DNA from 2 places in the Ensifer sp. R1-3 genome. Region 2 is predicted to be linked to the other one. Evidence: predicted binding sites of a transcription regulator. Region 2 holds the regulator's gene; the other holds the start of a gene.

Region 1 (10,940 bases), 340 kb from region 2:
GTCCGACTATGATGCCCACGATGCGCTGATGGCCGTCGCCCACAATGCGATGGTGTCCGACGACAGCCGCTTCCGTCTGACCCCGGACCATTATTTGAAGAGCCGCAAGGAGATGGCGGCGCTCTTTGCGGATCTGCCCGAGGCATTGGAGAATACGATCGAGGTGGCGCGGCGGTGCTCCTTCATGTTGAAGACCCGCGGACCGATCCTGCCGCGCTTTACCGGCGCTTCGGATGATCCGGAGGAGGCTGAACGCGCGGAGGTAGCGGAACTGCGCCGGCAGGCGGAGGAGGGGCTGGAGGAACGCCTTGCCAAGCTCGGCATGGCGCCCGGCTACAAGGAAGAGGACTATCGGGAGCGGCTGGCCTTCGAACTCGGCGTCATCCAGCGGATGAAGTTTCCGGGCTACTTCCTCATCGTTGCGGACTTCATCAAATGGGCCAAGCAGCATGACATTCCGGTCGGGCCGGGCCGCGGCTCGGGTGCCGGCTCGCTGGTCGCCTATGCCCTGACGATCACCGATGTCGATCCGATGCGCTTCTCGCTGCTTTTTGAGCGCTTCCTCAATCCCGAGCGCGTGTCGATGCCCGACTTCGATATCGATTTCTGCCAGGACCGGCGCGAGGAGGTCATCCGCTACGTGCAGCAGAAATACGGCCGCGAGCAGGTGGCGCAGATCATCACCTTCGGATCGCTGCAGGCGCGTGCAGCACTGCGCGACGTCGGCCGCGTGCTGGAAATGCCCTATGGCCAGGTCGACAAGATTTGCAAGCTGGTGCCGAACAATCCCGCCAACCCGACGCCGCTTTCCAAGGCGATCGAGGAGGAACCGCGCCTGCAGGAAGAGGCGGAAAAGGAGCCGGTCGTTGCCCGTCTCCTCGACATTGCCCAGAAGATCGAGGGGCTTTACCGCCACGCCTCGACGCACGCGGCCGGCATCGTCATCGGCGACAGGCCGCTCTCGCAGCTCGTGCCGATGTACCGCGATCCGCGCTCCGACATGCCGGTGACCCAGTTCAACATGAAATGGGTCGAGCAGGCGGGTCTCGTGAAGTTCGACTTCCTTGGCCTGAAGACGCTGACCGTTCTGAAGACCGCCGTCGACTTCGTCGGCAAGCGCGGCATCCATATCGACCTCGCAAGCATTCCGCTCGACGATCCGAAGACCTACGAGACCCTTTCGCGTGGCGAGACGGTCGGCGTGTTCCAGGTGGAAAGCGCCGGCATGCGCAAGGCGCTGATCGGCATGCGCCCGGACTGCATCGAGGACATCATCGCGCTCGTGGCGCTCTATCGCCCGGGTCCGATGGAGAACATCCCGGTCTACAACGCCCGCAAGCACGGCGAGGAAGAGATCGAATCGATCCATCCGAAGATCGATTACCTGCTCAAGGAGACGCAGGGCGTCATCGTCTACCAGGAGCAGGTGATGCAGATCGCTCAGGTGCTCTCGGGCTATTCGCTCGGCGAGGCCGACCTCCTGCGCCGCGCCATGGGCAAGAAGATCAAGGCGGAGATGGACAAGCAACGCGCCCGCTTCGTCGATGGCGCCGTCAAGAATGGCGTCTCGAAGCCGCAGGCCGACCTGATCTTCGACCTTCTCGCCAAGTTCGCCAATTACGGCTTCAACAAGTCGCATGCCGCCGCCTACGCCATCGTCTCCTACCAGACCGCCTACATGAAGGCGCATTATCCGGTCGAGTTCCTCGCAGCGTCGATGACGCTCGACATGTCGAACACGGACAAGATCAACGATTTCCGTCAGGACGCGATGCGCCTCGGCATTCAGGTGGTCGCGCCGTCCGTGCAGACCTCCCACCGCCACTTCGAAACCGGCGACAACCGCATCTATTACTCGCTCGCCGCCCTAAAGGGCGTCGGCGAGTCGGCCGTCGACCACATCGTCGCCGTGCGTGGCGATCGGCCCTTCGCAAGTCTCGAAGACTTCTGCCTGAGGATCGATCCGAAGCTCTTGAACCGACGTGTTTTCGAAAGTCTGATCGCCGCCGGTGCTTTCGACTGCTTCGGCTACGACCGGGCGGAGCTCATCGGCGGGCTCGATCGCATCCTCGGTTTCGCGCAGCGCGCCCAGGAAAACAAGGTGAGCGGCCAGAGCGACATGTTCGGCGCGGGCGCCGCGACGGGGCCCGAGAAGATCGCGCTACCTTCCTATACGCCGTGGCTCGCCTCGGAGAAGCTGCATCGCGAGTTCCAGGTCTTGGGCTTCTATCTCTCCGCCCATCCGCTCGACACCTACAATAATCTGCTCGCGAAGATGCGCGTGCAGACATTTGCGGATTTCTCGGCAGCCGTGAAAAAGGGAGCGGCGGCGGGCCGCCTCGCCGGTACGGTGACGTCGAAGCAGGAACGCAAGACGCGCACCGGCAACAAGATGGGGATCGTCGCCTTCTCGGACGCTTCGGGCCAGTTCGAGGCCGTGCTCTTCTCCGAAATGCTGAACCAGTATCGCGATCTTCTGGAGCCCGGCAAATCGCTGGTGATGACGGTCGATGCGGAGGAGCGGCCGGAAGGGATCGGCCTTCGTATCCGAACCCTGCGTTCGCTCGAGGAGGAATCGCTGCAGATGCAGAAGGCCTTGCGCGTCTATGTGCGCGACTGCGGACCGCTGCGCTCCATCGCCTCGCATCTGAACGCCAAGGGGGACGGCCTGGTTTCCTTTATCGTCATCAAGGACAACGGACAGCGGGAGATCGAAGTCGAGCTCAACGAGAAATACCGGATCTCACCCGAGATCGCCGCCGCCCTTCGCTCCGCTCCCGGAGTGGTGGACGTCGAGCTGGTTTAAGGTCTGTTCTCTGTGCTTGTCACAGAGATGCAGCAGCGTCGCGTCTGCGGCGCGGGGAAGAGTTCTTCCAGCCCAAGGACTTGGGCTGGCTGGATTCCTGTGACGAGCACAGGAATGAGGAGATCAAATAAGCCGCGGCGGGTATCCCGAATCTCAACAGCCCTTAAATCACTCCGTCGAAAGCGGGCGCTTGCCGCTTGTCCCTTCGCCCCGCTTGCGGGGAGAAGGTCCCGGCAGGGGGATGAGGGGCAAACCAGGGTGCGGAAATCACCCCATTCCTCACCCGCGCCGCTCCCTCGTCACGGTGATGAAATCCGTTCCTTTGCCGGTCTCCAGCCCCGATTCGGTATCGGTGATCGAGAGTGACGAGCCGTTTGCAAGGAAGCCGGCGAGGCGTTCGCGAACGTCTTTGGGTACGGTGATGCGGCTCAGCGTTCGCTCCAGCGCGCCGGGCCGGTCTGGCTCGCCTTCCGCTGTGATGCCAAGTCGCTTCTTGGTCGTTTTCGGCAGCCTGTTCTCGAGCGACATGCCGAACCACTTGCCCCGTCCGGTGTTCGTGTCGAGATCCTGGAACTGCAGTAAATGTGTTCCGAGCGCCATTTCCGGTTCTGCGATGGCGACCTCGGCCTCGAAAAGCGGCTGGAATTGCCGGCGCACCCGCAATACGCCATTCAGCGGTGCGCTGCGGCCCGCCTTGCGGAAGACGGCTTCGATCAGCTCCGGCGTTATCTTGCCTTCGACGGGCAGCCCTTCGGCCCTCTGGAACGCTTCGATTGCGGCGGCCGTCGCCGGACCGCTGAAGCCATCCGGCAGGCCTGCATCGTAGCCGAGCGTATTGAGGAGCGTCTGGAGGTCGCGCACGCTCTCTTGCGTACCGCGCCGGGTAATCAGAATGCGTATCGGGACCTTCTCCTCGTCGGATGCGACGGGCGAGGGGCGTTTGTCGGTCATGGCGACTTCAATTGCGCTCTGGTTGAACTCCCCGATCGCCGGCCGCAGGGGGACGTCCGACAGGGCAGGTCCCTGCGGTCGCGACTCGCTTGGCTGGAAAAGCATTTCGCTCGCGACCTCGACAGGGGCGATCTGCCGATCCGATATGACCACATGCATGCCGTAGCCCGTCATCTTGAACAGGCTCGCCGCGAATTTGCTCGGCAGCCGCACGCAACCGTGCGAAGCCGGATAATCCGGTACATGGTTTGAGCCATGCAGCGCAATGCCGGACCAGGTAAGCCGCTGCATGAACGGCATCGGCGCATTCGAATAGATGTTCGACTCGTGACGTCGGCGCTTCTCCAGGATCGAGAAAATGCCCGTCGGCGTTGCGTGCCCGGCCTTTCCTGTGGACACTTTCGACGTGGCGACCACCGTGTCGCCGTCATAGACGACGAGGGACTGCTGCTCCCTCGATACGACGACCTGCAACGGCGTCTTGGCGCCGGCCGCAATCGCGGGCGGCGACGCCATGACGAAAACCGCGAATACCATCCGGAGAGCGAAACGCAACACCTACCCTCGTTCAGACAGTGGCGGCGCCGCAAGACGGACGACGGAGCCGTGGAAGCAGGCTACCGTCCAATCTTTAAGGAATTGCCCCATACGATGCGGGAGCCGTCCGGTCGGGCAACCGTGACGGCTATTGTCCGCGCCGCCCCTTGCCGAATGTGTAGCCGGTCTCGACGCTTGTCCTTCCGAACTTGTCGCGCAGCCTGTTGATCGCGTCCTCGGCGGCGGCACGCCGGGAGGCCTGCGGATCGACAAGATCCGGCGGATCGGCGAGATCGGGATCGACCAGATCACTGACGCCGATGCCGATCAGCCGGTATTTCGTCCCGTCTACCTCCTTCTCGAGCAGCTGCAGGCCGGTGCGGAAGATGCGGTCGGCCAGGCGGGTCGGGCTTTCCAACCGGCGGTTGCGCGTTCGGGTCTTGAAGTCCGCGGTCTTGAGCTTCAGCACCACCGTCTGCCCTGCCAGCGCGGATTTTCGCAAGCGGAATGCCACTTGTTCGCTGAGGCCCCTCAGATGCGCTACGAGGTCCTCCTGGCGCGCCAGGTCGTCGTTGAAGGTCGTCTCGGAGGAGACGCTCTTCGCTTCTCCGTCGATCTCCACGGACCTTTCGTCCAGGCCGCGCGAAAGCCGGTAGAGCCGCCGGCCCATCGTGCCGTAGCGGCGCATGAGGTCCGCCTCTTCCATCGTCTGGAGCTGCCCGATCGCGCGGATTCCGTCCCTTTCGAGCGTGGCGGCGAAGGCCTTGCCGACGCCCCAGATGAGGGTAACGGGCTTGGCTTTCAGGAAGTCGACGGCTTCGGCCTGGCCGATGACCGAAAAGCCGCGGGGCTTCTGAAGGTCCGAGGCGACCTTGGCCAGGAATTTGCAGTAGGAAAGCCCGACGGAAACGGTGATGCCGATTTCCTGCTCTACACGCTTGGCGAAGCGGGCAAGCGTTCGGGCGGGCGGATCGTGGTGAAGCCGCTCGGTGCCGCTCAGATCGAGAAAGGCCTCATCTATCGACAGCGGCTGCACGAGAGGCGTCAGCTCCTGCATCATCGCTCTGACCTCGCGCCCGACGCGCACATATTTCTCCATGTCGGGCTTGATCACCACGGCCTGCGGGCAGGCTTCGAGGGCTTTGAACATAGGCATGGCGGAGCGCACGCCATGGATGCGGGCAATGTAACAGGCCGTGGAGACGACGCCACGCTTACCGCCGCCGATGATCACGGGCTTGTCGGCGAGCTCCGGATTGTCGCGCTTCTCGACCGAGGCATAGAAGGCATCGCAGTCGATATGCGCGAGGGTCAACCGGTAGAGTTCGGAGTGCCGGAGGAGCCGCGGACTGCCGCAGGCGAGGCACCGCCGTGAATGGGCGGCTTGCTCCTTGAGGCAATCACGGCAGAAGCCGGAGGGTGGGGCGGCGCTGTCGATCATATCCGGAACAAATGTTGAACGCGGCGACTTTACGCTCTACGCTGCTGAGTCTCAAGGCGGCGGCTGGAGGCTGTTTTGGATATCGCTGTTAAGTTTGAGATGGTGCCGGCCGATCGCCGGCCGGACTTCGGGGTACTGTTTGGTCGTCAGGGCGCATTCGGCGTCGGGCGGTGTACCGCGCCGCGCACATCGCGTATCGGCACCATTCAGTCCTCGAAGTCACGTGAGCCGGAGAGGACATGGTGCGCCCGGACGACCTCTTCCGGCGAGGTTTGCGTTTCGTTGCAGAAGGCCATCAGCGTCGGTTCGTGCTCCATCAGGAACGCAACGAGTCCGCCCATAAAGCCCGGCTCGCCGATGGCGCTGCGCAGGGAGGCGGGATCGGTGCCGGTAAGCGCCAGAAAGCGCGACATCAGCTCAGGCTCGTTCGCGAGCCAGGTGAGGATGGCGATCGCCGTATCGTCAGCGTTCTTCATGATATGCGCTCTCTTCTCGTTTGGCGGCCGCAATTACCTATTTTTCAACCAAATCGCGCTAGCCTGGCGATCGACGAAATGGGTCGAGTCGCCGTTGTTGCAACTTAAATCTCTCCCGGAGACTTGCAAGGCGGCGGCAGACAGCAAGGGATCGACATGCCCAAACAGGTAATGATTGTTGAGGATAACGAGCTGAATATGAAGCTCTTCCGCGACCTGATTGAGGCTTCGGGCTACGCGACGATCCAGACGCGCAACGGCATGGAAGCCCTGGAACTCGCGCGCAAGCATCGTCCCGACCTGATTCTGATGGACATCCAATTGCCGGAGGTCTCCGGCCTTGAGGTCACGAAATGGCTCAAGGAAGATGATGAGCTTCACGTGATTCCGGTCATTGCCGTAACCGCTTTTGCCATGAAGGGCGACGAGGAACGCATCCGCCAAGGGGGATGCGAGGCCTATGTCTCCAAGCCGATTTCCGTTCCAAAATTCATTGAGACGATCAAAACATATCTGGGCGATGCCTGACTGCCGGAAAGATCGATATGACTGCGCGCATCCTCGTCGTTGATGACGTACCAGCCAATGTGAAGCTCCTGGAAGCGCGGCTCGTGGCCGAATATTTCGACGTGCTTACGGCCGGGGACGGGCACGCCGCTTTGGCGACATGCGAAAAGACGCCGGTGGATCTCGTCCTGCTCGATATCATGATGCCGGGGATGGACGGTTTCGAGGTCTGCGAAAGACTGAAGGCGAACAGCCGGACCGCGCATATTCCGGTCGTGATGATAACGGCGCTCGATCAGCCGTCCGATCGTGTGCGCGGGCTGAAGGCCGGCGCCGACGACTTCCTGACCAAGCCCGTGAACGATCTGCAGCTCATGTCGCGCGTGAAAAGCCTCGTACGCCTGAAGAACGTCAGCGACGAGCTGCGTCTCAGAGCCCAGACGGCGCAAACGATCGGGCTGCAGGAACTGCCCCGTGTCGATCGGCCGGACGAGCCCGGCAGCGTGCTACTGGTCGATGGCCGCGCTTCATCACAGGAACGGCTCACCCGTGCCCTGAAGCCGATCGCCGATGTCGCCGTCATATCGGACCCGCAGGCCGCTCTGTTCGAGGCCGCCGAAAGCAGTTTCGACCTGATCATCGTCAACGCGAATTTCGACGATTACGATCCCTTGCGTCTGTGTTCGCAATTGCGCTCGCTCGAGCGGACCCGCTTCATTCCGATCCTGCTGGTAACCGAGCAAGGAAACGATGAGAGAATCGTCCGCGCACTCGAACTGGGCGTGACGGACTACATCATGCGACCCGTCGATCCGAACGAACTTGTCGCCCGCTCCCTCACGCAGATCCGGCGCAAGCATTGCAACGATCGCCTGCGCGCAAGTGTCCAGCAGACGATCGAATTGGCCGTGACCGATGATCTCACCGGCCTCCACAACAGGCGTTATCTGGAAAACCACCTGAAGCTGCTGATCGATCGCGCGACCACAAGGGGGCGTCCGCTGTCGATCTGCATCACGGATATCGATCGCTTCAAGCGTGTGAACGACACTCACGGCCATGATGCCGGTGACGATGTACTGCGCGAATTTGCCAACCGTGTTCGCGCCACGGTGCGCGGCGCGGATCTTGCCTGCCGTTTCGGCGGGGAGGAGTTCGTGGTCGTCATGCCGGATACGCCGCCCGAAATGGCTGCAATCGTTGCGGAGAGGCTTCGACTGGCGGTCGAGAGCCGTGGCTTCGACATTCCGCAGGCCGCGACGGTCCTGAACGTAACGGCGTCGCTCGGCATTGCAACCCTGAGGCCGCATGGCGATACGGCCGAGGCTTTGCTGAAGCGGGCCGACATGGCGCTCTATCAGGCGAAGAACGGCGGACGGAACCGCGTCGTCGCTGCCGCTGCCTGATCCGCCGCACATGCTGAGCTTTTCAGGGCCTCGCGCGCGGGTTCCTTCAGGTTCCGTTTTTCTTCGCGTGGCCCGTGCCGGGGTAAGCACATCTGCAGGCGACACTGTCCGATTCTGAAACAGAATTAACCAAACGCCGAGCAACCCCTCTTCGGCGATTAAGAATGCATTGATTTTTTTTTAGTTTCAGGCAATGCTGATAAGCGAGGAAGGAAACTTCCACAGCATTCGGTTACCCCATGATGCTCAGGTCCGCCGCATCTCCTGGGTCGTGGGGTCGGTCGGCTGGCCTCGGACTTGCGGATTCCTCGTGCTGCAACCGGACCAGTCGACCCCCATTCGAAACGCCGCTTCGAAAGAGGCGGCGTTTTCGTCTCTTCCGTTCGTTTCAGGTTCAAGCGCCGGAAAAGCGCAAAGAACGGAAAAGCGCAAAGAAAAAGCGCCGGCCCTGCGGGCGGCGCTCCTCGATCGAAGAAAGCGGCGATCTTACTTGATCTTGGCTTCCTTGAATTCGACGTGCTTCTTCGCGACCGGATCGTATTTCGTCTTCGTCATCTTGTCCGTCATCGTGCGGCTGTTCTTGGTGGTGACGTAGAAGTAACCGGTGTCGGCCGTCGACAGCAGCTTGATCTTGATGGTGGTAGCTTTCGCCATGGTCGTCCTGCCTTTATGAAAAATTGAAAGCCGTGGACAACCGATTGCGGGCCACGGTCAAGTTGCCGCGAAACTACAAATCACGACCGAAAAGTCAAGGCCGTTTTGGTTTCAAAACGATGCGGACCAGGGAAAGTACGACATAAAGCCCGAAGAAGCCGGCGATTGCCCAGGCAAAGCCGTCATTGCCCGTCACATCCATGGCCGCCCCGATCACCTGCGGACCCGCTACCGTGCCGACGGCGTAGGAGAACACGAAGGCGGCGTTGGCGGCCGCAAGGTCCGCTCCCTGAAGACGGGAACCGAGGTGGCTGAGGCCGACCGTATAGAGACCGGAGACGCATCCGCCCCAGAACAGAAGAACAAGCGCCATCAGGAACCAGTTTTCAACCAGCGTAGGCAGGAACAGGGCGCCTACGAGCCCGATCAGGGTCAGCGCCGACAGGATCGTACGGCGGTCCTTCACGCGGTCGGAAAGCATGCCGAGGGGGATCTGGAAGATGAAATTGCCGACGCCCATGACCGTCAGCAGCAGCGCTGCCTGCGATTCGCTGAAACCCGCGCGGGTCCCGAAGATGGGAAACAGGGAAAGCCCGCCATATTCCACTGCGCCGAAGATAAAGACGGCGGCCGTCGCGGTCGGCACCAGGAAGACATAACGCATGAAATGGCGCTTCGGCTTTTCGTCCAGCACCGGGCTTTCATTGCGCGCGAGAAAGATCGGGATCGCGGAAAGCAGGATGACGCCCGCGCCGACAGCGAAGGGCAGGAAGCCTTCGCTGCCCAGGATGGAGAAGAGCAGGGGACCGCTCGCGAAGCCGAGCGAGAGTACCGTGCCGTAAATCCCGAGCACGAAGCCGCGCCTGTTGGGGGGCGCGGTGGCGTTGATCCAGAACTCCGAAAGGATGAAGAGGACGGTGATTGCGCCGTGAAAGACGATGCGCAGGGGAAACCAGAGCCAGAAATTCGTGAGGTAGTAGAAACCGAGCGAGCTCGTGGCCGCAAACATTATCGCCAGCAGCATGGTCGGAGCGACGCCGTGACGATGGGCGAATTTCATCGTGAACGGGGCGGCGGCCATCGATGCGAGGCCGGCCATTGCCGCATTCAGCCCGTTCAGCGTGGGCGCGATGCCGCGCTTTTCCATGATGACGCTGAGCAGCGGGAGCCCCAGGCCGATCGCGATGCCGACGGCAGTGATCGACGCGAGCGCGGCGATCAATGAAGGCCAGTGGATTTCGTCAACCGGTCCTGACGTACCGGGCGGCGGCTTCGACATGCGATAGGGCCCTCAGAGAAGCGTGCGGTGAAAGCGCCCATGGCGCGTAAAATAAAATGGAACGGTTCTTTCAGGCGGAAGCGAAGGATCCGACATGAGATCGTTTCTCAGATCCGAGAGGATGATTGCGGTGATCTCCGGCACGCGAAGCGCGGAAAAGTCGTTGACATCGATCCACTGCAAATCCTGAAGCTCCCGGCTTTCCGCCACCAGTGAGGGATCGATCTCGGCCTCGTCCGCGAAAACGGCAAAGAACCGCGTGTCAAACCGCCTCGGCAGTCCCGGAGGAGTAATGGCCCGCGCCATATAGCGCAAGTTCGAAAGATCGGGAAGAAACGGAAGCACCGCGCCTTGGCGCTCGCGCGTCCGGCCGAGGCTTACCCCGGCTTCTTCGTAAAGTTCCCTCGCGGCCGCAAGTGCTAGCGCCCGTGCGCGAGCCTCGGTGATCGCCCGCCCGTCGCCTGCCCTGAGAGATCGCAGAACCGCCGGATGAAGATCGCCGTCAAATCTCAGGCGATGGTCGCCGGGATCGCGGCGGCCACCCGGAAAGACGTAAAGGTCCGGCATGAAGACGTGGGCGCTGTGGCGTTTGCCCATCAACACGCGAATGTCCTTGCCGGATCTGTCGAGAAGCATGATGGAGGCCGCATCGCGCGTCCTGACCGTAGGAGAACTCGCCGCTTCGGCCTTGAGTGCGAAAGCGCGGCCGCCAAGCGGCTCCGGGGTCATGCCGAAGGATCTCGCGGCGGGAGGACGTCTTCAGGCAGATCGTCGTGACCGCCGAAGCCGTGCATTCTCAACGCCCATTGCAGGCCGATGACCGCGCCCTTGACGGGCTGCATCAGGGCGAGCGAACTGGCAAGCGTAACCGGCGCCCAGATCG
Region 2 (10,940 bases):
CTTGACGACGCCGACCTGCTGACCGGCAGCGACGGGTGCGTTGAGCGGCCATTTGTAGACGATGCGTGCCGTCAGCCGTTCAGGATTTTTGACCGGCAGCAGAACGTCGACCGGGCTGCCCGCCACGAGCGCCACTCGGGAATCCGCACCGCCGTAGACGCTCGCCTCTCCGATGGTTTCACCATCGGCGAAGATGCGCCGTTTCTCGAAAGCGGTCATCGCCCAATCCAGGACCCTGCGGCTCTCCTCGATTCTCTCCTTTTCACTCTCGAGGCCCCCCATCGCGAGATAGACGCGGCGGTCGCCGCGTTGCATCGAGACGGCGAGCGAGAAGCCGAAACCCTCCGCAAAGCCGGTCGCCAACCCATCGACGCCGACATTCGCGGCGATTAGAGGGTTCTTGTTGCGCTGAAGGATCTTGTTCCACTCGAATTCCGGCTGCGAATAGAGCCGGTAATAATCCGGGTGCGCCTCGTATAGGTGCCGCGTAAGGGCGACGAGTTCGCGCATCGTGACCTTGTTTTCGGGATGCGGCAGCCCCGTGGCATTCTTGAAGGTGGCGACCGGCAGCCCGAGATCGCGTGCCCGCTTGGTCATCAGTTCGGCGAAAGCAGCCTCGCTGCCAGCCATTCCCTCAGCTAGGACAATGCATGCGTCGTTCGCGAGTTGCACCGTTGCGCCCTGGATGAGGTCCGCAACGCGGATCCTGGATTTGATCGCGGCGAACATCGTTGACGTGCCGGAGGGGGCCCCGCCTGTACGCCACGCGTGTTCAGAAACCTCGAAACTCGTCTCGGGCGTCAGTTCGCCCTTATCCAGGGCCTCGAAAACCACCTCCATCGCCATGAGCTTGGCGAGCGAGGCAGGCGGGACGGGTGCATCCTCGTCGCGTGAAAAGAGCACCGTGCCCGTTTCGGCATCGACGAGATATATCTGCTTCGCTTTGGTGTCGAAGGCGGGCGTCTGGGCGACCGCTTGCCCCGAAACGATGGCCGCGAGGAAACCTACGACCGCAAGCCACTTCATGCGCATGAGAAACTCCGGTTCTTCATGGGCATATCAGCGCGAAAAGCCCTCTTCAACCGGCGTCAGCGCGAGTCGGCGTTTCGGTGCTGGCGCTTCGCATAGGCGAGGATGGAATCGGGTGTCAGCGGATTGCGATCGACCATGATCGCCTCGAAGGGCGAAGGCTTGTCGCTGACGCGGACTTCGACATATGCCGCGGCATAGGCCATGCTGCCGTCCGGCAGCGGGATCAATTGCGGGCGCGACGTCGGCATGGGCCCTATCTGCGGCAGAACGACGAATTCGCCGAAGGCGCTTGTTGCCGCCGGGGCCTGCGCCGGTTTGGCGAGCGCGGTCACCGGCACGCCGGCATCGAGCATCGATTTATTCGGAACCGGGACGGCGCGGAGATTCGGAACCATGTCGCGCAGCGGCTCGTTGGAAGCCACCATCACGCCTGAGGCGATCTGCCCTTCCGGCATCACGCTCGGGCCACGGTCGCCCTTCCTGACGTACGAAGCCATGAGGTAGGGCATGTCATTGCCTTCGAGCGGCGCACGGCCGACATATTGAACGCGGACATTGGCGCTGCCCTTGCGCTTGATGTCCAGCAGATCGGCGGTCTTCGAAGAGACGTCGATGATCCGGCCGTATTCATAGGGGCCGCGATCGTTGACACGCACGATGACAGACGTGCCGTTCTCCAGGTTGGTCACGCGCGCATAGCTCGGCAGCGGAAAGGTCGGGTGAGCGGCCGAAAGGTGATGCTTGTCGTAGACCTCGCCATTTGCCGTCAGACGGCCATGGAAGGCCGACCCGTACCAGGAGGCCATCCCGCTCTTGTTGTAGCCGAAATCCTCCTTCGGCTGATACCACCTGCCCTTGACCTGATAGGGCTTGCCTACCTGGTAGCGGCCGCCGCCCTTCGGGATGTTGTTTCCGGTAGCGACCCTGGGACTGGCTTTGACGCCATAAACGGACTCCGCGAAGTATTCCTTGCTCCGCGACTTGGTCTTCTTGACGCTCGATGTCGATCCGCAGGCCGCAAGCACCGCGCAAAGCAACGGAACCGCTGCGAGACGGAGCCCCCTCACAAGATATGCCGCACCGTTATTGGATGTCATCTGTCCCACAAGATCATTCGCAAAGCCACACCCGAATTCCGCTCCTGCAGCGCTCACGCTTCCGACCGGACGCGCAAGGATCGGCGCAATCGTGCAGTAATTCCCCCCGCGAGAATTTCGCCGTCCCGAAACGGAACAGTCGAACAATCATGACAACAACAAGGCGAAATTGCGAACCGGAGGACGAAGGGGCGCCAAAAAACGCTCGCTATGGTTTACGGAACGTAAATGAGCCGCTGGACCATAGTCCGAGAGAGCCTGCCAAAGGTCCTAAACCCGTTGCCGGGTATCCCTGCCGACACATATCGTAATAAGCACCCGCACGGCTCGTCAGCCGCGGGGTGCGGCGGCCTCAGAGCTGGCCGAAGCTTCCCGTCGGTGCAACTCTGAGGCTCCGTTACCGGTTGGCGTGCTGCCCGTGTTCCGCCCGGCGTCCGAGAGGATCTCGCAATGTACGATAGAGACGATTATGGGCCGCCGGAGCGACGGGCGGCAACCGGCCTGCCCTTGGGCGTGATGCTCCTGTCGGTGCTGGCGATTGCCGTTTATCTGCTTGCCGGAGCGGCGCTTCTGGAGGGTAGAAGTCGGGACGTCGCGGCGTACGACGTCCCCCGGGCAGGCGACGGAAGTCTGACTGCAGCGCCTGACACCGGACAGCGCCCGTGACGATGGCCCACAACCGTGTCATGGGCGTATGCGGCCAAGTGCACCCTCGGAAGGACGCTCATGAACACCGAGAAGATGAGAATGCTCATAGAGGATTGTCGCAGGGACCTGTTCGCCTATTTGGCGCCCGGCAGCGGCATCAGCGACCGCGAGATGATCATCGCCCTGCTCCATCGCCTCGATGGACTGCAGGCCAGAGACGCGCTTGACGAAGACTTCGACTGGCCGCCATTTGCGCCGGAGGAACGACTGGATGAACAATCCGGCCGCGACCGGACCAGCCCCCGCCTCAGGATAATTCTCAACCGTCGCATACAATGATCATCCGGGATCCACGACAGCACCCGATTCTCTGCCGGCGCGGCACGCCTGGAATGCACGCGAATGCTCCGGAGCAAGTTGACGCTGCGATCAAAGCTGATAAAAAGCCAGCCGTTGGTGAATGGGCAGCAAGCCCGGTAGCGATCGCCGGTCTATCGAGAACTCGGAAACGAATTTCACGAATCTCACAGCATTTTGGCGTGCGCAAAAACCAAAAATGTCAGCCGCGAAGAATCGCGTATGGCACCGGCATGGACAGGTGGCCGAGTGGTTTAAGGCTCTGGTCTTGAAAACCAGCGTACGGGAAACCGTACCGTGGGTTCGAATCCCACCCTGTCCGCCATCAACGTGACGCTCACTCGCCGACGTGGCATTGTTGGCGGGCGTGCCGGACTGTCGTTCAAAAGCTCCGCCCTATCCGCCTTCAATGTTCGCTATGCCTGCAAACACCTCAGCATTGCCCGCCATCGGGCGCTGAAGCTGGGCGACGTCATTCAGCAGTTGCTGTTTGCATCCACGCACTTGAATTCGCACATTGGAGTTTTCGGCTCAGACAAAAAATCTCCGAATGGGGGTGCCGCTATGCAGTGGCGGAGTCGATCAACTTTACACCGCCCCATGTCTTCCGCGCGGCAATCACAAGCGACTGGCGTCTACGGAAGCGGATTTCTCGGCGGCTACCCGCCCTCGCGCTATGCGAACCAGCTGCCGCATTGCCCCATGGTCCAACTGCCAGACGGTTCGCGCTCGTACTAGTCTTTGGTTGATCCGTCCCAGTGGCGTCTTCCGAAGTCGACCGAGGTTGAAATCATGACCAGAAAACGTGCGAACTTGATCGTCGCTGCAATGTTTTGTTCGGCGACGGTCGTCACCTCCTCTGTCAATGCGCAGGATCAGGCCGCACCACCGCTTGTGACGCAGATCGGCAACGGCAACTGGCTTCCGCAGGAGGAAGCGGAGTCGCTGCGCGACGAACTCTACTATCAACGCGCGATCCATGCCTACATAACCATGCTTCCGGCGCTGAACGTGATCGGTATGCGCGACGGTTCGGAGGCGACATTCGGTAAAGGCTACAACATCCTGCCAATCTGGAAGGACCGGATGGACTCGCGCACGTGGGTGCCGACACCGAACGCCGACGTAATCTACTCGATGAGCTATCTCGACCTGAAGGAAACCGGCCCGCTCGTCGTCGCCGCGCCACCCAATGTCATCGGCATGTTTACCGATTTCTTCCAGCGTACGATCACGGATGTCGGACTGATTGGACCGGATCGCGCGCGCGGCGGCCTCTACCTCCTGCTGCCGCCTGATTATGACGGCGAGGTTCCGCAGGGCTACTTCGCGTTCAAAGCGAAGACCTACAATGTCTTTCTGTTCTTCCGGACGATCATGGCGAAGGGCGAAAACGGACCGGACCCCAAGCCCGCCGTGGCGCTCGCGGAGCAGACGCGCGTCTATCCGCTTTGGACGCCCGAGAAAGACGTCAAGCCGATGCAGTTTCCTAACGGCAGCGGCAAGCGCATCAACATGATGTATCCGGTCGATAACGCCTACTGGACCAAGTTGAAGGAGTTCGTCGACCACGAGCCGGTCTCGGCGATTGATTCCGAACTGCGCGGTGTGCTGGCATCGATCGGCATCATCAAGGGCCAGCCCTTCGAGCCGACCGGGAAGCAGCAGGAACTCTTGAAAAAGGCGGTCGAGACAGCGCCCAAGATGATCTTGGCGCAGCGCCAGCTCGGCCGACCGGACGGACGCAATCGCTACTACACCGACAGGCAGTATGAAAATGTCTGGGCCAGCGGCACATCCGAATGGCTCCAGGACAGTTATCTCGATGTCGACCAGCGGGCTGGCTATTTCCAGGTTGCCTATTCATCGGCTCCGGCAATGGTCATGCGGACGCTGGGGGCAGGTTCCAAATACCGGGTTGCATACCGAGATGCCGCGGGCGAGTTCCTCAACGGCTCCAGCACCTACAGGCTGCATTTGCCACCCAATCCGCCGGCTGCCCTGTTCTGGGCGGTTACCGCCTACAACATCACCGACGGCACGATGGTGGAAGCGCCGCAGCTGATGCCGTCCATCAACGGCTTCAACAAGGTCGCGACGAACCAGGACGGCTCGGTGGACCTGTGGTTCGGACCGGAAAAACCTGCCGACGCGCAGGACTCGAACTGGATCCAAACCGTCGGCGGCCGAAATTTCCTGATAGCGCTGCGTCTCTACGGAACCGGCGTCGAGTTCTTCGATCAGACCTGGAAGCCGGATGATGTGGTCAGGGTGGAGTGAGGTCGGGGCGCGTCCCCAACGAAACGCGCCCATGTCCAAGTGCCCAACCGGAGCGATTCAACAGAGGAATATGCTATGAAAACGAGTTTCAATGATCAACTCGACATCACCCGGCGCGACTTGATGAAGGGCGGCATGGGTGCGGCATCGCTGGCAGCGGTGAGCGCCGGAGCGGCGGTTCCCGCCGCCGTGACGGCGGCCTCGGTCGCCGTCACGGCCAATGCGGCGCAGGCACAGCAGCACGCCGCATCCGCAACTGTTACGCAACCCGCCACGGGTATCGTGATGTCCCCCGACTATGCAAGAACGGTTGCGCAGATGGCCTACGTCTGGGGCTGGCCGATGGTTAACATGATCAACCGCAGGGCGGCGATCACCCAGGCACCGGAACCGGGCCACCTCAACGGCGTCCTGCCCGCCGCACCGCGGGGCCAGATCGCGATGCTCAACGACTACATTGAGCCGTCGGAAACTTTTGTCACGTGCCCGAACCAGGATGTCGTCTACGGCTTGGGCTTCTTCGCGCTTGATGAAGAGCCGGTCGTGATTCAGGTGCCGGATTTCGGCGACCGTTTCTGGGTCTATGCTTTGTACGACGCACGCACCGACCAGTTCGGTCATCTAGGCAAACCATATGGCTCGAAGCCCGGATTCTACCTGCTCGCCGGTCCGAGGTGGAGCGGCCTGAAACCGGACGGGATCACAGATGTTTTGCGCTGCCCTACCTCGCTCGCCAACGCCATTCCCAGGGTCTTCCAGGACGACACGCCCGAGGACAGGAAAGCGATTCAAGAGGTCATCAACCAGGTCGTCGCTTATCCGCTGAAGGATTTCGACGGAGAGATGAAGACGATCGAATGGGCAAAGGTCCCGGACATTCCCGGACCGGCATCGTCTGGCGAGGAAACCAAATGGGTGGTCCCGGATAAGTTCTTCGATCAGTTCGGCGAGGTTCTCGACACTGTCGATCCGTTGCCGGGCGAGGAGGCTCTCTATGGCCAATTCCGCCTGCTGCTCGATGCAGCGTCCAAGGACCCCGAACTGAAAAAGGTGCTGGTTGCGACCGCGGTCGAGACCGAAGACAAGGTCATCCAGCCGTTCTTCCAGTGGAAGCACAACGGACGTCCGGCCGGGAACGGATGGAACCGTTCGACCAACAATGCGCAGTTCGGCGTCGACTATTTCAACCGGACCGGAACGGCAAAATCGAACATGTTCGACAACCGGCCGAACGAGACGCAATATTTCTACACCGACCACCACGGCGCGGGCGGAGAACTCAGCGGCAGCGGCAGCTATGCGATCACCTTCCCAGCCGGGCAGGAGCCGCCGGTCAACGGGTTCTGGTCATTGACCCTGTACAACGACAAGCATCTCTTCCACGCGAACGACCTCAAACGCTACTCACTCGGCACCAAGAACAAGAACCTAAAGCGCAACTCCGACGGTTCGCTTACCCTCTACGCAGGCGCGAGGTCGCCTGGGGGCGACAAGGAAAACAACTGGCTGCCCGCGCCGGACGGGAAGTTCTCGCTCTACATCCGCGCCTATTGGGGCAAAGAGGCAATTCTCGATGGCTCTTGGCAGCCGCCCACGATCGAGGTGGCTCAATAGCCAGTGCTGAAAGCCGATAGCGGCGTTGTGTGTTCGTGACCTTGCACTCCGCCCTATCTGCCAGCCGGCGGGCACCGACGCGGCTTGCAGTTGTCAGCCTCATCTTTGTATTGCGATGCATTCGGCAAGTGGAATGCACTGGCGCGGTCGGCCGAAAACTCTTATACAATCGTTGACCAGTGGGGTCGTAGCTCAGTTGGGAGAGCGCCGCAATCGCACTGCGGAGGTCGAGGGTTCGACTCCCTTCGGCTCCACCATCCACCAGTCCTCCCTGCCGGCTCGCTGCTTGCCAAAAAAGCTGATTTGAGAGAAAGTTTTAGTCTGACCCGTTCGAGGTCTGGGCAACTCCCGCGAGTGGAGAAAAACATGCCTGTTAAATCTTTGGTGGCAGCCGTAATTTTTTCCCTCTTCGCCCTTTCGGGGTGCGCCAGCACAGGCTCGACCAACACGACCTACACCCAGTGGTACGGGCCTTATCCCGAGCCTGAATTCGACGTTCTTACGCCGGGCGGACTGCGCCTTGCCTATTAGCATCGCATAGGCCTGCGCCGCCCGCCGTAAGCCCAAAACATGCGAGAGCGTATCGGCCCCTGCCCCGAATTCCGAGCGATCGCCATCGACACGCCGGATCGCGGGGCGGATCGGCATTCAACAGCAAGCGAAATTCACGGAATTTTAGGCACTTGCGGAACACATATGGAACAGATAGGTTCTGTTCTTGATTTGTTTCGCGATTCTGGAGTGACGCCATGCTGACCCGCAAGCAACAGGAATTGCTTCTGTTCATTCACGAACGAATGAAGGAATCCGGGGTCCCGCCGTCCTTCGACGAGATGAAGGACGCCTTGGACCTTGCGTCCAAATCGGGCATCCACCGTTTGATCACCGCACTCGAGGAGCGTGGGTTCATTCGCCGGCTACCTAATCGCGCCCGGGCCCTCGAAGTCATCAAGCTGCCGGAGGCCTATGCGGGCGCTTCGCAGGTCCGCCGCGGCTTTTCGCCGAGCGTGATCGAAGGCAGTCTGGGCAAGCCTGTTGCGCCGCCCCCCGCACCGAAACCGGCGCCGCCGGCCGAGGCCGCATCGGTCGCCGTTCCGGTCATGGGCCGCATTGCCGCCGGTGTGCCGATTTCGGCAATCCAGAACAATATGCACGATATTTCCGTACCGGTCGAAATGATCGGCAGCGGCGAGCACTACGCTCTCGAGATCAAGGGCGATTCGATGATCGAGGCCGGCATCCTCGATGGCGATACGGTGATCATCCGGAACGGAAGCACCGCCAGCCCCGGGGATATCGTCGTCGCGCTGATCGACGACGAGGAAGCGACCCTGAAGCGATTCCGTCGCAAGGGCGCCTCTATTGCGCTGGAGGCCGCCAATCCGGCTTACGAAACACGCATATTCGGTCCGGACCGGGTCAAGATCCAAGGGAGGCTCGTCGGCCTCATCCGGCGGTATCATTAGAGCTTCCTGACCAGGTGCGCAGCCGCTTCCTACGAAAGTACGCAGTTTCAAAGCGCTTACGTGGGAGTATTGCGCCTTGGGACGCTATGGCCACGCCCGGTCCACAGAACGGAAGACACATTTATACAGAATAAAAAAGTCCCTATTCCAAATGTACCCTCTTGCGGATTGCGGTCAATCATTCTAAATCCGCGCCACGATTTGAAAACGCAAATCGTAGAGGCCTCGTGGCGGAGTGGTGACGCAGAGGACTGCAAATCCTTGTACGCCGGTTCAATTCCGGCCGAGGCCTCCAAAAGCCACACCTGATCAGCTTTGTTACCGACAAACTTCCCCTCGTCAGACGAGGGCGAAATCCGCATTCGCAAAGACGAAGTTGGCAGCGCTGAGGTCGGCAGCGTGGATGCCGATCAGAGTGACCTGATCGACCGTGCCATTCAGCTGCAGGACAGCGTTCCCGTCAGCATCGTCGCCGATGTTGGACAAAAAATCGGCGAAGTCGTCGTAGCCATAGCCGGCGATTTGGATGATGTCCTTGTCCAATTCGAAGTCGAAGATCTCATCCCGCCCACTGTTCCGCGCAAACAGGAACTGATCGGCACCGGTCTCGACCGCGAAGGCTGCGGTAAGTCGGCCATCGCCCCAGAGCTGATCGTTACCGGCGCCGCCAATCAAGAGGTCGTCCCCACCCGCGGTGTCCACGCCGACCTCTGCATCGCCATACAGGACATCATCGCCTTTGCCTCCGTCGAGCAGGTCGTTGCCGCCACTGCCGCCACGTGAGAAAAGAACATCTCCAACAAGAAAGTCGTTGCCAGAACCACCATAGAGGTGGTCGTCGCCGCCGATGCCGGATTCCACGACGCCCTGGTCGAGGCCATCTCCGTAGAGTTTGTCATGGCCCTCTCCGCCCTGGAGCCGATCGTTCCCGCCAATGAAAAAATCGCCGAGGGAGAAAGCGTCGCCCGAGAGAATATCGTCTCCGGCGCCGCCGTCGAGCCAGTCGTCGCCACCACGTCCTCTGAGGCAATTGTAGCCATCGCCGTAGAGTGTATCGTTGCCTTTGCCGCCCGAGAGACGATCGTCCCCTCCGGCGACGATCGCGGAGTCACTCACATCGATCGAGAAGGCATCGCCGTACAGCGTGTCGTCGCCGGCGCCGCCGTCGAGCTGGTCGTCGCCACCACGCCCCTGATCGGAGATCGCCCAAGCGTCGCCGAAGAGCGTGTCGTCGCCTCCGTGCCCGTCAAGGCTGTCGCGGCCACCCTGCCCCGAAGACAGGAAGCCGCCGATTTCGAAGACTCCCAGGCTATTGTCGGTCGTGAATGGGTCTCCGAAGACAATGTCCGGATCGTTCGTGCCGAAGATGTGGTTGTCGAGCCCGAGCCAAGGGGCGATGCCACCGATCAGATGCGCCATTTTTCTCTCCACAGTGCTGCAAAGCAGGTGATGCTCGTCTTGGGGACCCGGACGGCCTTGGGGGCGTCGACCTCGTCCGGCCTCGTCGGAGTGACGAGCGGGCTAACGCTTTGAAAATACGCACTTCCGCACGGAAAACCGTCCACACTTTTCCTGAAAGTGCTCTAATGTTGCCGAACGCGATGTTCCTGTCCATTGACCACTTCGGATTAACTACAGGTTGTACTTTCCGGTGAAGTTCCGCGTCCGGATGCTGAAAGACGGAAGAGGTTGCCCACGCTCCGGACGACGTCCACGAAGAGCAGAACCCGGAGGACCATGTGGTCTCGTGATCGGCGATTGTGCTATAGCGTCCCGTCGGCCGGCCTCATCGGGAGGGCGGCACTCGAAGCGCGATGTGATGGATATTCCTTGGGGCTACATTCAGCGCCACTTCGATTGGCTCGGGCATGTGGTCGAGGGCGTCTGTATTGCAGCAGTCGTCGCCTTGCTGTTCATGGTGATTGCGCCGAGAAGGTTGGCGCTGATCATCGGCCTCGCCTTCGCCATCGGACACTTTCACGGCCGCGAAAAACGTGATTTCGAGATCAGCGCAAAGCTGCCGCCACCTCACCTAGAGGGTTATGAAATGTGGAAGTGGAGTTGGGATCAGGCGACCGACTTCTGGCCGGTCGCTTTGGTCCTCGCCTGCGTCATTGTGGCCCTCCTGCCCAAACGGCGTCGAAGGCCGGGCAGTTCCGACGACTGAAATGCGCTGCATCCGCATGCTGGTGGACTCTTCGCGAGGTCCACCTCTCAGGACTTGCCGGACGAGTTCGGCTTGCTCCGCCATCGGGCCCACCATACGGCCAGCTTGCGCCGCCGTCGGCGCATCGAGGGAATGTCGTGCGAAAGCACGAGCAGGCCCAGAGGAACCATCCAGAAGCCCAAGATCGGTAGAAAACCGAGCACACCGCCGAAGACGAGCAGAACGCCGATGAGGACGCGCAATGCCGGCGAATTGGGCAGGCTCATCCGCCATTTGCCA

The links. Region 2 encodes LexA, which represses DNA repair genes until DNA is damaged. Its sites were predicted from a motif close to TGTTCNNNNTGTGTTCNG; they were not measured.
Region 1: M1D43_RS07025 (DNA polymerase IV) is a predicted target of LexA. The motif match lies at 5,739-5,756, and genes of this name have one in related genera.

Annotation. Positions count from the first base shown of each region.
Region 1 is NZ_CP096515.1:1,444,184-1,455,123, reverse strand. Features, by position in the region: gene dnaE (DNA polymerase III subunit alpha) at 1-2,806, shown strand, start outside; gene M1D43_RS07030 (L,D-transpeptidase family protein) at 3,086-4,312, opposite strand; gene M1D43_RS07025 (DNA polymerase IV) at 4,443-5,735, opposite strand; gene M1D43_RS07020 (DUF3572 domain-containing protein) at 5,942-6,211, opposite strand; gene M1D43_RS07015 (response regulator) at 6,368-6,739, shown strand; gene M1D43_RS07010 (PleD family two-component system response regulator) at 6,757-8,124, shown strand; gene rpmG (50S ribosomal protein L33) at 8,611-8,778, opposite strand; gene M1D43_RS07000 (MFS transporter) at 8,873-10,057, opposite strand; gene M1D43_RS06995 (NUDIX hydrolase) at 10,070-10,786, opposite strand; gene M1D43_RS06990 (DUF983 domain-containing protein) at 10,783-10,940, opposite strand, start outside.
Region 2 is NZ_CP096515.1:1,105,292-1,116,231, reverse strand. Features, by position in the region: gene M1D43_RS05395 (D-alanyl-D-alanine carboxypeptidase family protein) at 1-1,032, opposite strand, end outside; gene M1D43_RS05390 (septal ring lytic transglycosylase RlpA family protein) at 1,089-2,129, opposite strand; gene M1D43_RS05385 (hypothetical protein) at 2,580-2,795, shown strand; gene M1D43_RS05380 (hypothetical protein) at 2,856-3,116, shown strand; tRNA gene M1D43_RS05375 (tRNA-Ser) at 3,370-3,459, shown strand; gene M1D43_RS05370 (DUF1254 domain-containing protein) at 3,927-5,414, shown strand; gene M1D43_RS05365 (DUF1254 domain-containing protein) at 5,490-7,028, shown strand; tRNA gene M1D43_RS05360 (tRNA-Ala) at 7,210-7,285, shown strand; gene M1D43_RS05355 (hypothetical protein) at 7,395-7,559, shown strand; gene lexA (transcriptional repressor LexA) at 7,778-8,494, shown strand; tRNA gene M1D43_RS05345 (tRNA-Cys) at 8,716-8,789, shown strand; gene M1D43_RS05340 (calcium-binding protein) at 8,834-9,913, opposite strand; gene M1D43_RS05335 (hypothetical protein) at 10,314-10,661, shown strand; gene M1D43_RS05330 (membrane protein) at 10,709-10,940, opposite strand, start outside.